DNA from 3 places in the Aliivibrio logei genome. Region 1 is predicted to be linked to each of the others. Evidence: predicted binding sites of a transcription regulator. Region 1 holds the regulator's gene; each other region holds the start of a gene.
The links. The regulator CRP, encoded in region 1, controls carbon source genes, mostly activating them, when cyclic AMP is high. The targets are predictions, from matches to a motif close to TGTGANNNNNNTCACA.
Positions count from the first base shown of each region.

Region 1 (7,677 bases):
AAAACCAGTATCTAGTGGCTCAACGCCATGGAAAGCTGTTGCTGTTGCAGGATTACTTGTCGCCGTATTTGGTTATGCATTGTACTTTCTAAACGATGCGCCAGAACCAAAAACAAAACCTGAAATAGTAGAAGCTGTTGCTCCTAAGCCAAAAGACTCAACAAGCAATATTCCACCGCTACCAAAAGAGCAGTGGAGCTACATGGATGAGCTTCCAAATAAAGAAATCGCCGTTGAGCAAAAAGACCTAAAAGTCTCAGAAATTCCATACATAATGCAATGTGGTGCTTATAAAAATCGTTCTCAAGCAGAAGAGCGAAAAATGAATATTGCTTTCCAAGGGTTAACGTCGACGGTTCGACACTCAGAAGGAAGCAGTTGGTTTAAAGTTGTGCTTGGACCTTATAAATTCAAGCGTGACGCAGAAAAAGATCGTCATAAATTGCAACGTGCAAAAATAGAACCTTGTGCAATTTGGAAAGATCAATAACCGTCATTTAAAAAAGTAGACAACACATCACATATTTAAAAAGGAGTACCTAAGGTGCTCCTTTTTCTATTCAAGCAACTTGAAAACCGCAATCCCTCCCCCCATTACATAAGTAATAATCATGAAGAAGACAGTTATTTAAAAAGTAACTACTTCATCGAATAAGAGGTTTTACTCGTGACTACAATTGTTTCTGTTCGCCGTGAAGGCAAAGTCGTTATTGCTGGTGATGGCCAAGCATCTCAAGGCGATATGATCGCTAAAGGCAACGTAAAAAAAGTTCGTCGTTTATATAACGATTCTGTACTCGTTGGATTCGCAGGCAGCACCGCAGATGCCTTCATTTTGTTCGACCTATGTGAACGAAAATTAGAAATGCACCAAGGTAATTTAACGAAAGCCGCCGTTGAACTAGCAAAAGATTGGCGTAGTGATCGTAATTTACGTCGTCTTGAAGCCATGCTAATTGTTGCCGATGACACTACCTCACTGATCATCAGTGGTACTGGTGACTTAATCAATGCAGATAATGACCTCCTCACTATTGGTTCTGGTGGTTATTTTGCTCGTTCTGCGGCAACCGCATTATTAGAAAATACAGATTTAGATGCATACGATATTGCAGTGAAAGCACTGACTATCGCTGGTGATACTGATGTATACACCAATCATAACCATACCGTTGAAGTTCTTGATACCAACAAATAATAAGGAATACCCATGTCTGAAATGACTCCTCGTGAAATTGTACACGAATTAGATAGCCATATTATTGGTCAAGATAAAGCAAAACGATCAGTCGCCATTGCATTACGTAACCGCTGGCGTCGAATGCAACTTCAACCAGAATTACGCGCAGAAGTAACGCCTAAAAACATTTTAATGATCGGACCTACAGGTGTCGGTAAAACAGAGATTGCTCGTCGTTTAGCAAAACTGGCCAATGCACCGTTCATTAAAGTAGAAGCGACTAAATTCACAGAAGTCGGTTATGTAGGCAAAGAAGTCGACAGCATCATTCGTGATTTAACCGATGTCGCGATCAAAATGACACATCAACAGGCGGTAGAAAAAGTAAAATTCCGCGCTGAAGAGCAAGCTGAAGATCGTATCCTTGATATTTTATTACCACCCGCTCGCGATGCATGGGGTAAGAATGAAGAAGGTGATAATGACTCTGGCACTCGTCAATCTTTCCGTAAGAAATTGCGTGAAGGAAAATTAGACGATAAAGAGATTGACGTTGATGTTGCTGCACCTCAAGTGGGTGTCGAAATCATGGCTCCTCCAGGCATGGAAGAAATGACGAACCAACTTCAGGGCATGTTTCAGAACCTATCTGGTGGCGAAACAACGAAAAAGCGCAAGATGAAAATCAAAGATGCGCTTAAAGCCCTTGCTGAAGAAGAAGGCGCTAAATTAGTCAACCCTGAAGAGCTAAAAGAACAAGCCATATTTAACGTAGAAAATCACGGCATCGTCTTTATTGATGAGATAGATAAAATCTGCAAAGGATCAAATTCTCAATCTGGTGATGTATCTCGCGAAGGCGTTCAACGTGACCTTCTTCCATTAGTGGAAGGCAGCACAGTAAGCACGAAACATGGCATGGTTAGAACTGATCACATGCTATTCATCACATCAGGTGCATTCCAAATGGCGAAACCATCCGATTTGATCCCTGAATTACAAGGTCGCTTACCGATCCGTGTTGAGCTAGAAGCGCTAACGGCAAATGACTTTAAGCGTATTTTAACCGAGCCAAATGCCTCACTAACTGAGCAATACATCGCTCTATTAGCGACTGAAAATGTCAATATCGAATTTACTGAAGATGGTATTAGTCGTATTGCAGAGTCTGCATTTAGAGTTAATGAAACGACAGAGAACATCGGTGCTCGTCGTTTGCACACCGTAATGGAACGTCTAATGGAAGAAATTTCTTATGATGCTTCAGAGAAAGGCGGTGACAGCTTAACGGTAGATGACGCTTATGTAACCTCTCGTTTAGGTGAATTAATTGAAAATGAAGACTTAAGTCGCTTCATTTTGTAATCATACCCCCTTTTAAAAAAGGCCCGATTCAACACTGAATCGGGCCTTTTTACATTAATTTTTTCAAATGTAATTACGCAATGATTTCCCAGCTGTGAGTCATTTCAATACCCGAGCCAAGCATTAAACACACTGAACAATATTTCTGTAAAGAATCTGCCGTCACTCTTTCCACGATCGTAGGATCAAGCTTATTCCCTGTTATCTCAAAATGAATATTTACGTGAGTAAATAATTTTGGTGCCACATCTCGACGAGCACTTGATAGCTTAGCGACACAACCCGTGACCGCTTGATTGGCTGATTTCAGACCATCAATCACATCAACAGAGCTACATCCTCCCGCCGCCATTAATACCAATTCCATCGGGCTTGGTGCTTTTTCTCCACCATTACCATCCATAACAACAGAGTGACCAGATTGTGATTGACCTAAGAAAGTAAATCCATCAATCCATTTAACTTCAGCATTCATAAAAGCCTCTTTACAACATAAAAGGAAAACTCGTGATCCATTTCACGAAATTGTGCCCTTGGTCGCACTATTCATACGATCAAAGTCAAGAAATCGATTGCGAAACAGGGTATTATTTTATCAATTATCTCAACGAACATGCAGCCTTGTTCCGATAACCATATTCTATAGGCCAAACTGATATTTGGCTCAGTTATTTTAAAATGGACATCGCCTACTTGGCAAACGCAGAGGAAGTATAAAGTATGGTTCTAGGTAAACCTCAGACAGATCCAACATTAGAGTGGTTCTTATCTCATTGTCACATTCATAAGTACCCATCAAAAAGTACTTTGATTCACGCGGGTGAAAAAGCTGAGACTCTTTACTACATCGTAAAAGGTTCTGTTGCTGTACTGATTAAAGATGAAGAAGGAAAGGAAATGATCCTTTCTTACCTTAACCAAGGTGACTTCATTGGTGAACTTGGTTTGTTTGAAGAAGGCCAAGAACGTTCAGCATGGGTTCGTGCAAAAAGTCCTTGTGAAGTCGCTGAAATTTCATTCAAGAAATTCCGTCAACTTATTCAAGTAAACCCAGACATTCTGATGCGTCTTTCTGCTCAAATGGCAACTCGTCTACAAATCACTAGCCAAAAAGTGGGTGATTTAGCATTCCTAGACGTAACAGGCCGTATCGCTCAGACTCTACTGAATCTAGCTAAACAACCAGATGCAATGACTCACCCAGACGGCATGCAAATTAAGATCACTCGTCAAGAGATCGGTCAAATTGTAGGTTGTTCACGTGAAACTGTTGGTCGTATCTTGAAGATGCTTGAAGAGCAAAACTTGATTTCAGCACACGGTAAAACAATTGTAGTTTACGGCACTCGTTAATTTAACGATAACCATAAACAAATAAAAACGCAGCCCATAAGCTGCGTTTTTTTATGAGTAGACTTTACGACCTAAAGACGTAAAAACGTAAATTACCCATCGGTACTTTCAAAAATCTTATCCGCAGAAGCCTCAACAAACCCTTGATATAATTCCCCTGTAGGTAAGGCATAACGTTTGGCAAACTCATAAAAACCACCCGGAATGTCAAATTCACCCTCAGTAAAGTTTACGGTTACTTTATCAGCCATCGTTGAGGACTGCTCTAAATGAACCTCAGGAGATCCTTTTACTTCTCCACCAACTTCATTAATAGAAAAACCCGCTTTTCGAAGATGTTGATTTACATCCACCACGCTATCAAAACCATCCAACTGATTAACATACACAGTAAAATGATTTGCCCCATAACCATGAGCCGCCAACCAAGAAGCGTATTCACTTTCTTTTGCTAACGTTTCGTACTCTTCATAACTTAATGACCAAGGTCGGCCAGAAGACAAAAAGTCATTACTAACAAAATAGTGGGTAGGCACTTGTTTAACTAATTTATGAATAATATCTTGAGCCTGAACAGAAAGTTCCTCAACTAATAATTCACTAATAAACACTTTAGGCACTTTTGGATCTGGATGTTCGAAATGTTGAGCTTTTAATTTTTTAGCAACAAACTCATATTCATCACACGCTTTATAGCCCATCGCTAAAAATGGCGCCGCTAACGTAGATAAACCCACTTTAGATAGATTAAACGTTCTTAGTGCGATGTGATCATTAATAATCTCGTCACCGCCAGACAGTAATTGTCGAACCTTCCCAGCAGAAGGAGATAGACGAACGACATAATCTTGCCATAGTGCCGAAAATAAAGAATTCACATTATTCATACTCGTTACCTCTTAAAGAGTTAGTCCTGGAGATAATTGTGCAGGAATTTCACACGCGTCACCTTCCATCGATGCCATTGGATAAGCACAATAATCTGCCGCATAATACGCACTCGGCTTCATATTACCCGATGCACCTGGGCCACCAAATGGCGCATCACCACTCGCACCTGTCAATTGACGATTGCGATTAACGATACCTGCACGAATGTGTTCTACAAAGTATTCCCACTCACTGTCATCCGTCGATACTAGACCCGCAGATAAACCATAGCGAGTGTCATTAGCAAGCTCTACCGCTTCTTCTAATGTCTCGTAACGCACGACTTGTAGCAATGGTCCAAAGTATTCTTCATCGGGTAATTCAGCAACGTTAGTAGCATCGATAATCCCCGGAGAAACAAAGGCGTGACCTAGGCTTTTTGCTTCAAGTAGAGACTCCCCACCTAAATCTTGTAAATTCTTCTGAGCGTTGAGAATAAACTCTGCTGCTGCGACTGAGATTTGTGGTCCCATAAATGGCGTATTCTCGGCAAAAGGTTGATCAACCACGATGGTTTTTGCCACTTCAACGAGACGAACTAATAACTCATCTCCCGCCTTACCTGTAGGAACATACAAACGACGGGCACAAGTACAACGCTGGCCTGCACTAATAAATGCCGATTGAATAATCGTATAAATTGCGGCCTCTTGCTCACCAAAGGACTTGGAAATAACCATTGGATTATTGCCACCCATTTCTAGAGCGAGCATTTTCCCGGTATCTCCAGAAAATTGACGATGCAGGATATGCCCCGTATTGGCACTGCCAGTAAACAGCAAACCATCAATACCTTTGGCACTCGCTAACGCTTCACCAGTTTCACGAGCGCCTTGCACCAAATTAATCACCCCATTTGGCAAACCCGCTTGTTGCCATAATGTCATAATGACTTCACTGGTCCACGGCGTTTGCTCTGATGGTTTTAATACCACCGTGTTACCCGCAAGCAATGCAGGAACGATATGGCCATTAGGGAGGTGACCAGGGAAGTTATACGGTCCAAAGACCGCCATTACACCTAATGGGCGATGTCTGAGTACTATTTTATTTCCCGCCGCTTCACGCTCTTTATGGGGCGTTCTTTCATGATACGCACGTATAGAGATGGCAATTTTACCTACCATCGCGCCCGCTTCTGTTTTTGTTTCCCAAAAAGGCTTTCCAGTCTCTTTAGAAATGACTTCAGCAATCTTATCCGTGTTCTCTTTCACTAACGCTGCAAAACGCTCAATAATCACTTGGCGCGCTTCGAAAGGCTGCTTTTTCCACTCAATAAAGGCATGTCGTGCCGCACTAACCGCAGACTCAACTTGATCTTTGGTTGCGCTTTCTCCCTGCCATACAACGTTGCTGTTGTATGGGCTTAATGATTGTATTGCTTCACCGTGGCCAGAAACCCAATCCCCTGCAATCCAATGTGTCATATCCTTTGTCCTCTATTGAGCCAGTAAACGTACGTAATCATCAACATCGACTTGTAATGCATCTGCCGCATCTCTAGTTAAATGAACGGTATCAGTGGCTTTGTCATAAGCAGCTGTTGTTGCCGTTGCTCTAAAATTTTCAAACGATGTATTTGAAATTAAATACTGTTGAGAGCTGTTATGTTCTGTAATGATAACTTTGGCTTTAAATGAATTTCGCACCGATTCAATGCTGCGTAAATCGCACTCTACTGTTGGGCCCGCGTCAAAAATATCCACATAACCACGACAACGAAACCCTTCATTCTCTAACAGTTTTAAAGCCGGTTTAGTACTGTCATGCACCTTGCCGATAACCGCTTGTGCCTCAGTGCTTAACAGACTGACATAGATCGGTAATTTAGGCATAAGATCGGCAATAAAGCCTTTGTAACCAATACCTGTTAAATAATCGGCTTCGGTGAAATCAATAGAAAAGAAGTGTTTTTGTAACCATTTCCAAAACGGCGATTGCCCCTCTTCATCTGACACACCACGCATCTCTGCAAAAATAGTGTCTGAGAAACGATGCGGGTGTTCTGCCATCATTAAAAATCGGGCTTTTGACATCAAGCGACCATTGAGGCCTTCACGAAATTCCGGACGTAGAAATAGAGTACAAATCTCAGTACTTCCCGTGTAATTACTGCCGAACGTCAGCACTTTTACCACATTGTTTACGTTTAATTTACGAGAGAAATGAACCACTTTACTGATGTGATAATTATAAAATGGTGAATCGAGTCCGACTGCCGCTTCTATCCCTGTGGTTCCGGTCACTTCACCGGTAACCGTGTCTTCGCCAACCATAAGGTAGCCTTCAGTCCCAGGGGAAAGCGCTTCTTTTTCAAAACTTTCTGTGGAATGATCAATACGATTTCTAAGCTGCTCTTCATTAACGGGTAATGACGTAAAACCATGTCCAGACTCTACGGCACACTGATGAAGTGCAGGATAATCTTCCTGAGTAATAGGGCGAATAACAAGCATCAATAATCCCTCCGATGCGATGTATAAAGATCATGCTAATTCCAATAAATAAAACCACGAGACTATTCATTGGAGTGAGCACTATACTGTAGAAATAAAAGTGAGATCGAACTGAGAAGAGTGACCCAAATTAGTGGGTCACTGACATAATTAAGAGATGACGATTATTTAGTTAATGATGCTAATGCGTTATCTAAACGCTCGAAACCTAACTCAACATCTTCTTTTGTGATAACTAGCGATGGCGTAAAACGAACAACATTAACACCGGCAACTAAGACCATTAAGCCTTGTTCACCAGCGGCAACTAACACGTCACGAGCTCGCCCTTGCCATGCTTCATTTAATGCCGCACCAAGCAATAACCCTTTACCACGTATCTCGGCAAACATA
Region 1 is NZ_MAJU01000006.1:125,839-133,515, forward strand. It holds gene A6E04_RS03745 (SPOR domain-containing protein) at 1-490, shown strand, start outside; gene hslV (ATP-dependent protease subunit HslV) at 668-1,198, shown strand; gene hslU (ATP-dependent protease ATPase subunit HslU) at 1,211-2,545, shown strand; gene A6E04_RS03760 (OsmC family protein) at 2,619-3,020, opposite strand; gene crp (cAMP-activated global transcriptional regulator CRP) at 3,266-3,898, shown strand; gene A6E04_RS03770 (DUF1338 domain-containing protein) at 3,991-4,785, opposite strand; gene astD (succinylglutamate-semialdehyde dehydrogenase) at 4,798-6,255, opposite strand; gene astA (arginine N-succinyltransferase) at 6,268-7,284, opposite strand; gene A6E04_RS03785 (aspartate aminotransferase family protein) at 7,449-7,677, opposite strand, start outside.

Region 2 (7,677 bases), on a different contig from region 1:
GGTTTTATTCATCACAAAAGGGCCGTTTAATTACTTTGAATTTAAAACCTTATCAGCACGAGTGATGACGGTATTGATCGCCATGTTCTCCACAGTATTTATTGCCAGTATCACCGCTATTTTGACCAGTTCACTCACATTAGAACAATTAAGATTTGATGTGAAAAACGTGAATGATTTATCTAAGCTCAGAACAGGAACAAAGCAAGCCACAACGGCATCACTATTGTTGGCTGATCACAGTATTGCTCATGAAAATTATCAAACCATGGATGAGTTATTATTGGCATTAGAGAATGATCAGGTTGATGCTATTGTGGCGGATGATGCGGTATTACGGTACATGATAAAACAAGGTAAAAATAAGCAATTATTTAACGAGTTAGTCGTACTTCCTTATCAGTTAGAAAAACAAAATTATGGCCTAGTGTTGATTGAAAACAGTGAATACGAAGAAGAAATCAACCGGGCTTTATTACAAATTCGTGAAACCACAGAGTGGCATCAGATCTTGTTAGAATATTTTACAGAAAAGTGATTCATATTCGTGATGCTTATATTTCAAACATCGTAACAGAACGCTGATAAAGCCATGCGTGTGCTTGCCCAGCGTTTTTGTTTTTCCTCACGACACGATCGATGTGCAATAACCAATTTTTCTCTTCTGAATCAACATTGACTATTTTTAAAGAGATATTATTCTGAATTATGTGGTTTGGAATAAAGCCCCAGTAATGGTCTAACTGTAATAATGATTGTAACGAGCTTAAATTATTGGTGGTGGTGACGGATGATGAGAAGTGCGTATTCCAAGGGCTATGCATATTAGTAAAGAGTATTTGACGAAACGATTTCAACTCTTGTAATTGAATCGATTTTTGAGAATGTAAAGGATGGTTATGTGCCGCTGCAATAGTAACAGGTAAATAACCGACTAAGCCTAACTCAACGTCTTTTGGAAGAATATCTCCGGACAACATGAACCCAATTGATGCTTTTCCTTTTGACACTTGTTCGCTTATCTCTTGGTTTTCAACGGTATTAATGTGTAATTCTGTGTGTGGAAAACGCTGATAAAACTCATTAATTACTTTATAAAAGGCTGGCGTTAATAATAGCTCATTAATCGCGATGGTTAAGGTATCTTCTACGCCTGCGCTGAAAGAATGAATCATCGTTTCAATGTCTTTCGCTTGCGAGAGTAAATTAAGAGATTGAAGATATAAACGCTTACCGTGTGGCGTTAATGTGGGTATACGAGTGGAACGATCAAAGATCTCAATTCCTGCATCTATTTCTAGGTTTGCGATAGCTGTACTGACGGCTGATTGTGCTTTTCCCAATTTTCGAGCAGCCGCAGAGAATGAACCGCATTCGACACAAAGTACAAGAGTTTCAAGTTGCTGGAGATTAAACATACTCAACCATCTATTATTCAGATAATAACCAACTAGAGTGTATCAAAAGTTCACATGATAATGCATGAACTTAATGAGAAGTTTATAGGTATTATTATGACAAATTCAGCAGCTAAATCAGCAAGTACGATTCAAAAGGAAATGGAAGAATTAAAAGCTCGTTTAAATCAAAGTCGCCAAACCATCATGCAAGGATCGATGAATAAATCTGAATCGACGGAGCTTTTATCACTCATGATTAAAAGTACGGCAACATTTGAAAAGAATTAGAATGTGTTTAAAAGCCCCTCTAATTTAAGTCTAATCATTTTAAATGCAGTATTTTTGCTATCATTTATTTTAACTACTCGAGTAAGTGTTATTATCCGCCGCCCGTATTCCCTTTGAAATAAAGGACAAGAGAGATGCATGATCGTGCCAGCCAAATGGTGATATTTTACGCCCTAGCCAAAGCGGGTAGCTTTACTGCTGCCGCAAAACAAATGGGCGTATCTACCTCTCATGTGAGTAAACAGCTGGGAATATTAGAAGCAGAACTTAACGTTAAGTTAGTACAGCGCACGACACGCTCGTTAACACTGACTGATGCAGGGCAACAGTTCTATTTGTATTGTGAAAAGATGTACAGTGCGATGACCGAAGCCAGTGCCATTATGGATAATGAACGTGATGATGTCGCGGGCATCTTGCGTTTAGGGTTATCACAGTCTTTTGGTACTATGCACATTATCCCTGCGATAGATAAATTACGTCATCAATATCCAGATCTTCAGGTTGAAGTTCGTTTGTTCGATCATCGTGCAGACATGCTTAAAGAGGGCTTGGATTTGTGGGTGACTAATTTTGAAGACTTACCAGAAGGTTACGTTGCGCAGCGATTAGCGGATTCGCATTTTGTACTGGCAGCTTCACCTGATTATTTGATCGATAAAGCCGTCCCTCATCACCCTGAAGATTTAACAGAGCATAATTGTTTAACGTATCAAAGTCGTTATCGTGATTACAGCAATTGGGATTTCAGCAAAGGCAATGAAACACTGTGTGTCAAAGTCTCTGGAAATTACCGTGTCGATTTAGCTGAAGCGGTGAGAGATGCCGCTATTTCAGGGTGGGGCGTGGCGTATTTAGCCAGTTACTTACTGACCAATGAGTTTAATGATGGCAAATTGATTCAGCTATTACCTGATTGGAAAGCGAGTCAAAAAATGCCAATTTATGCGGTTTATCCAAGCCGTAAGCACCTGCCAAGAAAGATAAGTGCCGTGATTGATTTCTTACGTGAGCACATTGGTCAACAGCCATATTGGGACAAAGCGTTAATGAAACGGGTTAAGTTATAATCAAAGTATGACGCGTTCAATATTGTCATTGATTAAATTAAATACAGTGCAATGATGCCTTTTTAATCAATGACTTAAATCTATTATCAGCCTTGAAATAAATATCTTTTCCATATGGCAACAATACCCGTTATATATTCCCTTCTTATTTTATAAATCAACGAGTTAATAAAATCACACAAAGCGTGATCTAAGTCTCATTAACAGAGCGTTAGCAAACCCGACTTGCACGCAAACCTTTGCGCATTAGAATGCAGGCTCATTTTCGATAGCACAGGTTTCTATCATGACATCTTTTCTTGGTATTTTTGCCATTTTACTATTTGCTTACCTATGTTCGACTGATCGCCGTAATATCCCTTTGAGAACCGTTTCTTTGGCGTTTGGTCTACAAATTTTATTTGCTCTGTTGGTACTTTACGTTCCAGCAGGTAAAGAAGTTTTAAACTCAGTAACCGCAGGCGTTTCGGGCGTTATTGAATATGGACAAGAGGGCATTGCCTTTTTGTTTGGTGGTTTAGCTACGGGTAAAGTCGGCTTTGTATTTGCCGTTAATGTTCTTGGTATTATCATCTTCTTCTCTGCCCTTATTTCTGCGCTTTACCATCTTGGTATCATGCCTAAAGTAATCAACTTTATTGGGGGTGGCTTACAACGCTTATTGGGTACAGGACGTGCAGAATCACTTGCTGCGACTGCTAACATCTTTGTAAGTATGGTTGAGGCACCACTTGTCGTTAAACCTTACTTGAAGCACATGAGTGATTCTCAGTTCTTCGCTGTAATGACCTGTGGTTTGGCGTCAGTGGCAGGCGGTACAATGGTTGGCTATGCATCACTTGGTGTTGATCTTAACTTCCTTATCTCTGCGGCATTCATGTCGGCACCTGCCGGTTTATTGATGGCAAAAATGATGGTGCCACCGGGTGACGAAGAGAATAATGACGATGAAATTACATCGGTAGAAATCGATCACGCAACCAATGTATTTGAAGCGTTGGCTGATGGTGCAATGTCTGGTTTACGTATTGCAGTCGCTGTTGGTACAACGTTATTAGCGTTCGTGAGTGTGATTGCATTGCTAAATGGCTTATTAGGTCACGTGGGCGATTTATTCGGGTTTAATCTGAGCTTTGAATTGATCCTTGGCTATGTATTTGCTCCTGTGGCTTTCTTACTTGGTGTGCCGTGGAACGAAGCGATCCTTGCGGGTTCATTAATTGGTAATAAGATCGTCGTGAATGAATTTGTTGCCTTCATCCAATTGATGGAAGTGAAAGATCAATTAAGTGATCATTCAGTGGCTATCGTGACTTTTGCCTTGTGCGGTTTTGCAAACATTTCAACCATGGCTATTTTGATTGGTGGTTTGGGAAGTCTAGTGCCAGAGCGTCGTTCGTTCATTGCTAAAATGGGTTTCCGAGCAATCACTGCGGGTGTATTAGCGAACTTAATGAGTGCCGCGATTGCAGGTGTGATTCTTTCTTTATAGAAACACGCAGCAGCACATAGAATAGAACAGAGGCGCTCAATTGAGTGCCTCTTTTTTTAGCTCGTCTTGGCGTTATTAAGAGGTAGGGTAGAGACTTTAGAAATACAATCCAACACCAACAAGGAAACCTTGAGACGCGGTGTTATAAGTGAATGTGCCTTCATTATCATAATCAACCCAAGTGGATTTATACGCCATGTTTAAATCTGACCATTCGTTCATTTCATATCGCACCCCAGTTAATACGGAACTTGTGAAGCTGGTATCGCCACTTAACCCAGCATCAATACTGGCGTGAAATTGCCATTGTTCGGTAATGTCGGTTATCCAACGAGCACCGATTAAGTAATCCACCCAATCCTCATTTATGCTTTTACTCGTGCCAAGTTTTCCACCGCTGGTATATAACTTGGCATCAATGTCGTTATCCCACCAACGTACACCAAACATATAATCAATAGAGCCAAAATCGTATTGATAACGTTTAAATCCTTTGGCTTCTAGTACCCCTTGTCGTATTTCAGCCTTGCCTTTAAGTAATTCTCGATTTTTGTTAAGCACAGAATCGGTACTCGCGCTTAAGTTCATGTAACTGTAATCAATGTAATAACCCCATTGGTTATTATAAATTCCTTCAAGTCTAAGCATCGCCCCCATATCGATATGATCCATGATGAATTTAGGATCAACATCAACGTCTGTTGAAAGGTTACCAATCGTACTGTCGCCTCGAATATTGAGTGCAAGCGCATAGATCTCGACACTGTGTTCCCATCCGGATTTTTCTGTATTCATTTCCTCTGCAATAGCAGAAGTACCAACAAAAGAGAGAGCAAGTAAACTGGTAGAAAGTGCATGAATTCTGGTCATTTTCACATCCTTGTTTTTAGGCTATTTTTTGTTCTTCATATAAAGCCTAGTGTATAAAAAAGTGAAATCCAGACTGAGATAGAAAAATAATGAGTCATAACGATTAACAATACGCTGACAAATAAACGCTAGACCGACTGGTTTGTATTATGTATTCTGTAGTCAATCCAATAACGAGGTGACTTATGAATAACGAAACGATGATTGAAGGTATGGAACATTCATTGACAACAATGAAGGCGGCATTTTCTCAGAGCCCAATGCCTTCGCTTGAACAACGAATCGAAAAACTAACTAAGCTAAGAGTGGCTTTGATCGATCATTGCGACCAGATTTGTGAGTCAATGAATCGTGATTATGGTCAGCGCAGTGAGCAAGATACGTTGATTGCAGATTTACTGCCTTGTATTGGAAATATTGATCACACCATCAGTCATTTGGTTGAATGGATGGCGCCTTCAGTCAGAAACGCAGGGCCATTATTGTCGTCTTCAAGTGTGGAAGTGATCTATCAACCAATGGGTGTTGTTGGCATTGTGACTCCGTGGAACTTTCCTATCATGTTATCGGTTGGCCCATTAATCTCAGCCATTGCAGCCGGTAACCGAGCAATGATAAAGATGAGTGAGTTCACGCCAAATACCAACCACGTACTTTCAACACTATTAAGCACCGTGTTTGAGAAAGACGAAGTGAACGTGATTGAAGGTGAAGCGGGTATCTCTGCACACTTTACGGGATTAGCGTTTGATCATTTATTGTTTACTGGCTCTACCCAAGTTGGACGTTTAGTGATGAAAGCAGCATCAGATAACTTAACTCCTGTGACTTTAGAGTTAGGAGGTAAATCACCAGTGATTATTGCGGACGATGTTTCTATGGAATTAGCCGTAGAGCGCATAATTTATGGAAAAAGTTTGAATAACGGTCAAGTGTGCGTTGCACCAGATTACGTATTACTGCCTGAAGATAAAAAAGAAGCCTTCATTACTGAATACAAAAAACAGTATCAAACCTTATTTGCTCGTGGTGTACATTCGGAAAATTTAACCTCAATTGCTAATCAACGTCAGTTTGAGCGCATTAATGGGCTATTGAATGAAGAAATTACGGCGAACACACGAATCGAAGCGTGTCACAGTGACAGCATTGACGAGCCTCAACATCGCTTAGTGACTCACTTAGTAATTAATCCAAGTTTAGAATCAACAATTATGAAGGAAGAGATCTTCGGGCCATTACTGCCTATTTTGACTTACCAACATATAGATGATGCGATTAATATTATTTTAAATAAGCCACGTCCGTTGGCGTTGTACTTGATGTCATTTGATGAAGCGTTACAGAATCGAATTAAAACCACGGTTCACTCTGGTGGTATGTGTATTAATGATTGTGTATTCCATTTAGCGGTCGATGACGCGCCTTTTGGTGGGATAGGGGAGTCAGGTAAAGGTAATTATCATGGACACGAAGGGTTCGTTACTTTTTCACACGCAAAAACAGTGATGACAAGCGGTGATGATCACCAAATAAAACATCTGTTTTCAGTTGAAAATAACGATTTTAAAGCCGCTGTAATGAGTATTATTGGAAAGTAATTCCTATACTAAGTTTATAACCACTTTTTGAGAGTTGAATTATGTTAGAACGTTTTTTTGAAAAAACCATGAAAGCCTATTTATTGGGGACAGGATTTTTAACCGCAACTGCATTCATGACGTTTTTAGCGCCAGAATGGAGCATGCAAAACCTCTTTTTTTACAACGAAGCGATGATGGAGAATAAAGAATATCTCCAAGCTACTTACCAGCACTGGGGTGTGATGGTTGGCTGTATTGGTGTGTTGCTGATGTTCTCTGCTAAATACAAACAATTACGTACTTCAACCATGATTTACAGTGCGTTTGAGAAATCAATGTTTGTTGGATTATTCTTATATAACGTATGTGTTAATGAATACAGCTGGTTCTATGGATGGAGTGGGGTATTTGCATTAGATGGCTTTGTTACTGTCTATTCACTGGTTTATCTATATTATTATTTAACGCGTGATAAATCAAAAACGCCAGCACACTTGCGTTAATTTAAATAAGCCATAATCACCAGATTTTATTATGTAACGTCTGATTTAAAAGCCTAGAAGGAGAAATCTTTCTAGGCTTTTTTTGTTGTGTTTTATTTGTTCGTTTTATAACCACTTGATTGTTCGTTATAAATTTGACTTGTGCCGACTGGAGGATCTTTATTGACATAAACATGACAAATAACGACTAGACCAACCGGTTTGTATTGGCTATTGTTTGTTCATCAAAACAAATGAGGAAGACCAAAATGACAAACACTAATTTTAGTTTCAATCTTAAAACCATCATTCATGCACATGAAAATGGCATTACAGATATCCCCGCTCTTTTTAACCGTTTAGGTGCAAAGCGAGTGGTTCTATTTACGGATAAAGGGCTTGAGTCTTTAGGGTTTGTTGAAAAGTTTACTGAGGTATTTTCAGCCCAAACTGAGGTAGATATTGCGGGTGTGTATTGGGATATAGAACCAG
Region 2 is NZ_MAJU01000008.1:634,222-641,898, reverse strand. It holds gene A6E04_RS07060 (transporter substrate-binding domain-containing protein) at 1-538, shown strand, start outside; gene A6E04_RS07055 (LysR family transcriptional regulator) at 555-1,418, opposite strand; gene A6E04_RS21285 (hypothetical protein) at 1,515-1,688, shown strand; gene A6E04_RS07045 (LysR family transcriptional regulator) at 1,823-2,758, shown strand; gene A6E04_RS07040 (NupC/NupG family nucleoside CNT transporter) at 3,045-4,250, shown strand; gene A6E04_RS07035 (hypothetical protein) at 4,347-5,120, opposite strand; gene A6E04_RS07030 (coniferyl aldehyde dehydrogenase) at 5,306-6,721, shown strand; gene A6E04_RS07025 (hypothetical protein) at 6,763-7,206, shown strand; gene A6E04_RS07020 (iron-containing alcohol dehydrogenase) at 7,455-7,677, shown strand, end outside.
Region 2: the regulator CRP is predicted to act here: its motif matches at 2,943-2,958, upstream of A6E04_RS07040 (NupC/NupG family nucleoside CNT transporter).

Region 3 (7,677 bases), on a different contig from region 1:
ATATTGAGTGCTCATTAGTGATGAATTAATGTCATGAAGCCTCTGGTGCCATTTATCTACAGGAATTAGGTAGGTGAGTGAAGAAAGACTATTATATTCAAGTTGGTCTTTAATTCGATTGATTAATCTTATGGCTCGGATGTCTAACTGTTTTTTAGAGGTATTGGATTTATCACGTCCGAGATTATTGGATTGTTCTTGTAAAAGTGTTATTTCATATTGGCGATAGCGTTTATAAGAATAGAGTGCTTGCTCATCGTCATTGGTTAACTCAGCAACGCGTGACTGCTCAAGGCATATTTGCGAGCGTAACTCACCTTTATCGAATTGTTCTGATAATATTTCGGCTTTGGTTAATAATTCATACGCCGTCGTAAAGTTACCTTTTGCCGTTTCTATTCGAGCTAAACAGATTGCTGAATGTGCCTTCATCCATATTAAATTATGTTGCTTAGCCAGCTGGTTTGAATAGAGACAGCATTGCTGAGCTGAGGTTAGATCATTGAGGCCTAAAAATGCCAGCCCTCTAAAGTCATAGATTTCCGCTTTCCATGTTAGATTCGTATTGTCTTTTAATAATTCTTCCGCTTTTAGAAGAATGGGCAGCATTTCTTGATGGTGGTGAAGTAAGTAGTTATCCCATGCCTGTAATATATAAGCTTTTGCCTCTAGATGAGGAATACGATAAAAATTAGCCCGTTGAGCAGCAATATAATGGGTAGAGTTTGCTTGTGCTAAATTGTTTGTCATACGCCAAACGTTGCCAAGACCAATTAATGCCTCAATTTCAATTTGATAGTTTCCTAATAAAGAGGCTTGCTCTAACGCTTGAATCCAATAGTTCTGAGCTGTATAGAGTTTGGCTTCTCCCCAAGAATGCAAAGCGAGTGTGTGTAATATTGAGGGCAATAGGTCATCATCTTCTAATTCTTGATGAAGCTGTAGGACTTCTTTAGCAATTTTTAGTCCTTGTGAATAAAGGACTAAATGCCAGTAAGTATTTGAAATTATGAGTTTAGAGTAGGCGATGCCGTACTTGAAGTTGATGTCTTCGCAAAGTGTTAATAATTGTTCAGCTTCTGATTTTGCCGCTTCTGATTCATTTTCTACGGTCAACTCTAATGCAGTAAGCCGTGTAATTATCTTATCTTTAGAGTTAATCACAAATATCCTTCCTTATTGGTACTACCAATATAATACTCTCGTTACATTGATGTCACGAAGTATATTAAGGATATGCGAGTCAAGTATAAACTGTTGTTAAGGTGCTCTTGTCATATAGAATATTGTATAAGTTAGCGTTCATTTTCTGCGAGATTAAGCAGGGCCATCGCGCAACTAACGCTTGTGGCAAGAACATCAATAACACCTGTTCTTAATGCCCCCATGATTGACAATGCTTTGCGACTTTCACTTGCCATTGCGACTACGTTAGGAATTTGACGAAGATCTTCCATTTCTAAGCCAATAACTCTTCCTCGCATTAACGTATCCGCATCACTGCCATCTAATTTAAAGAAATCAAATCCGCCAATATCACCCACAATGCCATCATTTAAACGCGCTTCTACAAATTCTTTAGGCGTAAAAAAGCCAAGTTTAACCATGTGGCTGTTTTCATCCATATCACCGATCCCAACCAATGCAAACTCTGCTTTTCTGGCTTGGTTCAGTGTTTCCTTAATTGTTGCGTGCTCCATAAAAGCAGAACGAAGGCTCGGGTCATTCACATACGCAGGTGCGTAAAGCGTTTCACTGCTTCCGCCGTATTTTTTTGCTAAACGTCGACAAATATGGTCAGCGTTAATAATATCACCACTGCGGTGTGTACCACCGATAGCGGATACGAATCGAGCATTACGATGGGAGACAATCCCAGCGTGATCAGCGACAGCAGCAACGTTTTGACCTTGACCAACGGCAACCGCCATATCATCTTGCAAGTTATTGTTTAAATAAGAGCTAACGAGAGCGGCAACTTGCTTGCGTTGTTCACTGGTATTGGGTTGATCTAATGAAATCAATGCGCGTTTTAAGTTGAATTTTTCAACCAACTTTTGTTCTAGCTGTGCGCTATAAACGGGATGAAATTTTACGGTAATTTCGACAATACCTTCTTCTCGTGCTTTTCTAAGCATGCGTCCGACTTTAGCGCGAGATAAGCCAAATTTTTTCGAGATCTCTTCTTGAGTCGCTCCTTCTTGATAATAAAGGATGGCGATTTCTGTCAACATATCGGTGTTTTCAGTGTGATCTTGAGAAGGTGACGAGCTCATTGTTATTCCTAACTTAATAATTCAGCAAGTGTAATGGGTTTTGAAATTAACCCTAACTTTTGTGCTGGTGTTGTACCTAGTTTATCTTGATGACACAGATTATGCCATGCTCTAAAGATATCTAATAAAGGAAGTAGGCTAGCCGGACGAAGTTTTCGTCTCGGTTCATTCACTAAACTTGTAAATTGATTATAAAAACGTTGCTGATAATCAGCGGCTGAAGTGGCAGAAGCACGCTTTAACCAATATTGTTCATTGTTCTCTGCGCCATTAAGATGGCAAATCCCTTTATGTAGCCCTGAGACTTCGGTAAAAGCCCAGCGATCTCGCCACCAACCCACAAGATGAATATCTACTTTCTCGCCGCTTTGCTCAATAGGAAAAGCATCGTCTTGAGTGACGTACAGTAAATCAATATTGTTGTTTTTAATGCGTTCAAGAAAAACAGACATTGCTGCCGATCGAAGCATAGGCTCTTGAGGCATATAAATCTCAATAGAATCACAATGTGAAAAAGCGTCTTGGATTTCTAAATAATGAGCATAAGACGTATAAGGAGGTCGTATTAACGCCCCTTTCGATGGGTAATTTAAAGAGACGTAATTACCTAAAGGATCTTCAACATTTGCACGGGCTAATATCTCTTGATATTTGCTGTCTACGCGGCTGAATATACTGTTTGTGGCGATAGCTGATTGAGAATTGGCTTCACCAATAAAGGTATTCGATAAATATTGTGCTTCGGGTAAGAACGGGTCGTGATCCAACTGATTACCAGGTTGGTCATTTTCTGAATAGTTAATATGTTGAGCGATGAGATAACCTGAACTCATTTCTGCGGTACAGTACCAGAAAACCCCATTATTACTTAGAGGCTGCAGTGGGGTGGCATTTGATGCTAATTGAATTTGGGTTCTGTCATGCTGTAAACGGACATCAAACAAAGACATATGACGTCGGCAACGACTGGCTATTTGGTTAATATGGTCATAAAAGGTTTTAGGATTTATATGTAAACGACGGCAAATCTCGCGTACAGAGTACCCAGTAAATAAAAAACCTAAAATCTTTTGTTGAATAGGGCTTTTTTGGTTTTCACCAGACCATTTATCGACAAAGGTAGAAGCGCAAGATTTACAACGATAACGTTGACGATCACCACTATAACCGAAGGCATGATAAAGCTCACGATGAGTAAGAACATCTAAACCGAAATGAGAGCAATGGGAATTATTACAAGCAGGTAAAGAATGGCATTGCACTTTTTGCTGACGTGCAAGTTCGTTCAATACTTCATTGTTATTGATTAAGGGAGGAAAAGCACCACATTTCCGACAAACTAATGCAGGTCGCTTCGGGTTCGTGCGTTGAACTAAATAATGTTGTTCATCGCTATCACCAAAATTGTCACACGCCAATGTTTTACAAAAATTGAGTTGTAACCCTTTAGCAGCCAACGGCAGTTTTTCAGTTGGCACTAGACACCCCTTATGTTTTTAAAACGCCAGAATGTTCTGGCGTTGAGGATAGGACTACAGTTTAATGGCGGTTTCTAGTGCCACTGTCATCATATCATTGAATGATTTTTGACGATCTTCTGAACTTAATTTCTCACCGCGTTTTATGTGGTCAGATACTGTTAGGATAGTAAGTGCTTTCGCGCCTAGATCCGCTGCCACACCATAAATGCCAGCCGCTTCCATATCAACACCCAAGATGCCTAATTTTTCCATTTTGTCGAACAGATCCGTTTCTGGAGAGTAAAATAAATCCGCAGAGAATACGTTACCTACTTTTACTGGTACATTAAGTTCACGAGCTTGAGCAACCGCCGTTTCTAATAAACCAAAATCAGCAATGGCTGCAAAATCATGGTTGTTAAAACGAATACGGTTAACTTTTGAATCGGTAGAAGCACCCATACCAATAACAACGTCCATTAGTTTCACGTCATCGTGTACTGCGCCACAGCTGCCAACGCGAATGATGTTTTTAACACCAAATTCCGCGATCAGTTCGTGTACATAGATACAACAAGAAGGAATACCCATGCCGTGACCCATAACGGAGACTTTTTTGCCTTTATAAGTACCGGTGTAACCGAACATATTACGAACGTCACATACTTGAGTTACGTCTTCTAAGAAGTTTTCAGCAATGAATTTAGCTCGTAGTGGATCTCCTGGCATTAGAACTGTTTCTGCGAAATCACCAACTTGTGCATTAATATGTGGGGTAGCCATAATCAAGGTCTCCAGTCTATAAAATATAAAAATTTAAGTTTAACTAAATTTGTTGAACATTTTTGTTCGATATGGCGCTATTTTAGGCCTATATTTTAAGGTGTCATGAGATTGATGTCACATTTTTTATCAGAATGTACATTATTTTTATCCTTGATAACGAAATCTGTTGAAACTAAAGAGGCAATCGTAAACGCTTGGTCTGTTCTTATCTTTAATACAGAGTATTGGTTTCATTCTGAGTGGTTCTATTTTAAATTGAAGTTATTGTCTTCTAAGAGGATGATGTACCAAGTTTATCTATGATATTAAAAGTGAGTAAATTGATGAAAGCAAAAAATAAACAATACGCTGTAATTGGTTTAGGCCGTTTTGGTTTAACAGTTTGTGAAGAGTTACATCAATATGGTTCACAAGTGTTAGCCGTTGATATTAATGAAGAACGAGTAAAAAAAGCGACTGATTTTGTGTCTACCGCTGTGGTGGCAAATTGCGCGAGCGAAGAGACCGTTGCTGAGCTAAAATTAGATGAATACGATATGGTAATGGTAGCCATTGGTTCTGATATCAATGCCAGTATCCTAACCACATTGGTACTTAAAGAAGCGGGTGTTAAAACCGTTTGGGTGAAAGCGAATGATAAATTTCATGCGAAAATTTTAACTAAGATCGGCGCTGATCATATTATTCTTCCTGAAAGAGACATGGGTATCCGAGTCGCAAGGAAAATGCTCGATCGCCGTGTATTTGATTTCCATCTTCTAGGCAGTGGACTGGCTATTACCGAAATTGTGGTGGGTGGCCAAAATATGGGGAAATCGTTAGGGCAGCTTGATTTTTGTCAAATGTCAGACGTGAAGATATTAGCCATTAAGCGCGGACCTGAAATCATATCAGCGCCTGAATACAGTAAAGAATTAGAAATGGGAGATATTCTTATTATTGTTGGTCCAGAAGTGAAACTGGCACAAAAAATCAGAACATTATGAATTATTTACCCAAACGTGGTCTATTCCCGTTAAAGAATAGTCAAAAATCAAAAGAGTGGTCAGAACCTAGGATCATTCTCTTTTCATTTTTGGCTATTCTGTTGCCTTCTGCTTTGCTATTAACACTGCCGATATTTTCAGTGTCAGGCTTAAGCTTTATGGACGCTTTATTTACTGCAACCTCAGCCATCAGTGTGACAGGGTTGGGTGTTGTTGATACTGGTACACATTTCACGACCAGTGGTAAAGTGGTCTTAATGTTTTTAATGCAGATTGGTGGTCTTGGCCAAATGACATTGTCAGCGGTATTGCTGTATGTTTTTGGTTTGAGGTTAAGTTTACGTCAACAAGCGTTAGCGAAAGAAGCTTTGGGGCAAGAGAAGAAGATAAACTTACGCAAATTAATTAAGAATATTATTTACTTTGCACTGGCGGCTGAGTTAATTGGGATGTTTATTCTTTCATTTCGTTGGGTACCAGAGTTAGGACTGGCAAAAGGTATGTTCTATGCCGCTTTTCACTCCATATCGGCGTTTAATAATGCAGGCTTTTCTTTATTTTCAGACAGCTTAATGGGGTATGTTAGCGATCCACTTGTTATATTTACTCTGTCTTTCCTCTTTATTGGGGGTGGTCTTGGGTTTACGGTTATTGTTGATTTAGTTAAAAATGGCTCTAAAGGATTCAGTCGACTGCAATTGCATACCAAAATCATGCTCATAGCAACGCCGACATTGTTACTTATCGGTACGTTATTTTTCTATGTACTTGAATATAATAATCCGAATACCTTGGCTTCGTTATCTGTGGGTGATCAATGGTTGGCGGCTTTTTTCCAATCAGCGAGTGCACGTACTGCGGGCTTTAATAGTGTCGATTTAACACAGTTCACCCAACCTGCGTTATTTATTATGATTATATTAATGCTCATTGGTGCTGGGTCTACATCGACAGGGGGGGGCTTAAAAGTATCAACAGTGACAGTAGCGGCAGTGGCAACATGGACTTTTTTACGTCAGAAGAAAAACGTTGTGATGTTTAAAAGAACGATAGGCTGGCCAATAGTAACTAAATCGTTAGCTATTATTGTCGTGAGTGGATTGCTGCTTTCTATCGCTATGTTTTCGTTAATGCTGACAGAAAATGCTGGTTTTGACAAAGTCATGTTTGAGGTTATCTCAGCGTTCGCAACGGTAGGCTTAACGGCGGGTTTAACGGCGGAGTTATCTGAACCGGGTAAATTTATTATGGTTATTGTTATGATTATTGGTCGAATTGGGCCATTAACATTAGCGTATATGTTAGCTAGACCGGAATCTTCGTGCGTGAAATACCCAGAAGAAAATGTATTAACAGGGTAGATAATTCGGATTAATACCACATTAAAAAGGGCATTGCACAAAATGTGTAATGCCCTTTTTTGTTAGTGACTTATTTCTTCAATAGAAAGTATTAATTAGCCGGTAATTGTTCAATTTTTAGAGTCTGAGTCGGGAAGGCAATCTCTGCACCGTGTTGGGCAATAATGTCCCCAATTTTGATTAATACATCTTGTTTAACATGGTGGTATTCAATCCAATTGACCGTTTTTGTAAAAGTGTAGACCAATAGATCTAATGAAGAAGGGCCAAAACCATTGAAGTTAACAATTAAGGTCTGATTCGAATCGATGCCTTCATGATTAACCAGCATTGCTTTTACTTCGATTACAATTTGCTCAATATTGCTAATGTCATCGTAGCGAATACCAATGTCTTCTTTAATTCTTCGATTTAGCATACGAGATGGGTTTTCAACCACAATGCTACTAAATACGGAGTTGGGCACATAAAGAGGGCGTTTATCAAAAGTACGTATTACCGTCATACGCCAACCGATGGTTTCAACCGTTCCTTCAATCGAACGGTCAGGAGAGCGGATCCAATCTCCGACTTTGAAAGGGCGATCAAAATAGATCATCATTCCACCAAAAAAGTTGGACAAGAGATCTTTAGCCGCTAAACCGACCACTAAGCCACCGACGCCACCAAAGGTTAATAAACCGGATAAACTGAGTCCAATCCCCTGCATTAATGATAATAAACCAAGAGAAATAAAGATTAAGCGGACGACTTTTCCAAGGGCTAAAACGGTTGTAATGTCATGTTTTTGATTGGTGAGAACTTGCTT
Region 3 is NZ_MAJU01000015.1:110,005-117,681, reverse strand. It holds gene A6E04_RS14710 (tetratricopeptide repeat protein) at 1-1,164, opposite strand, end outside; gene A6E04_RS14705 (sugar-binding transcriptional regulator) at 1,296-2,276, opposite strand; gene A6E04_RS14700 (hypothetical protein) at 2,285-3,754, opposite strand; gene deoD (purine-nucleoside phosphorylase) at 3,809-4,519, opposite strand; gene A6E04_RS14690 (potassium channel family protein) at 4,846-5,508, shown strand; gene A6E04_RS14685 (TrkH family potassium uptake protein) at 5,505-6,869, shown strand; gene A6E04_RS14680 (mechanosensitive ion channel family protein) at 6,961-7,677, opposite strand, start outside.
Region 3: the regulator CRP is predicted to act here: its motif matches at 4,626-4,641, upstream of deoD (purine-nucleoside phosphorylase).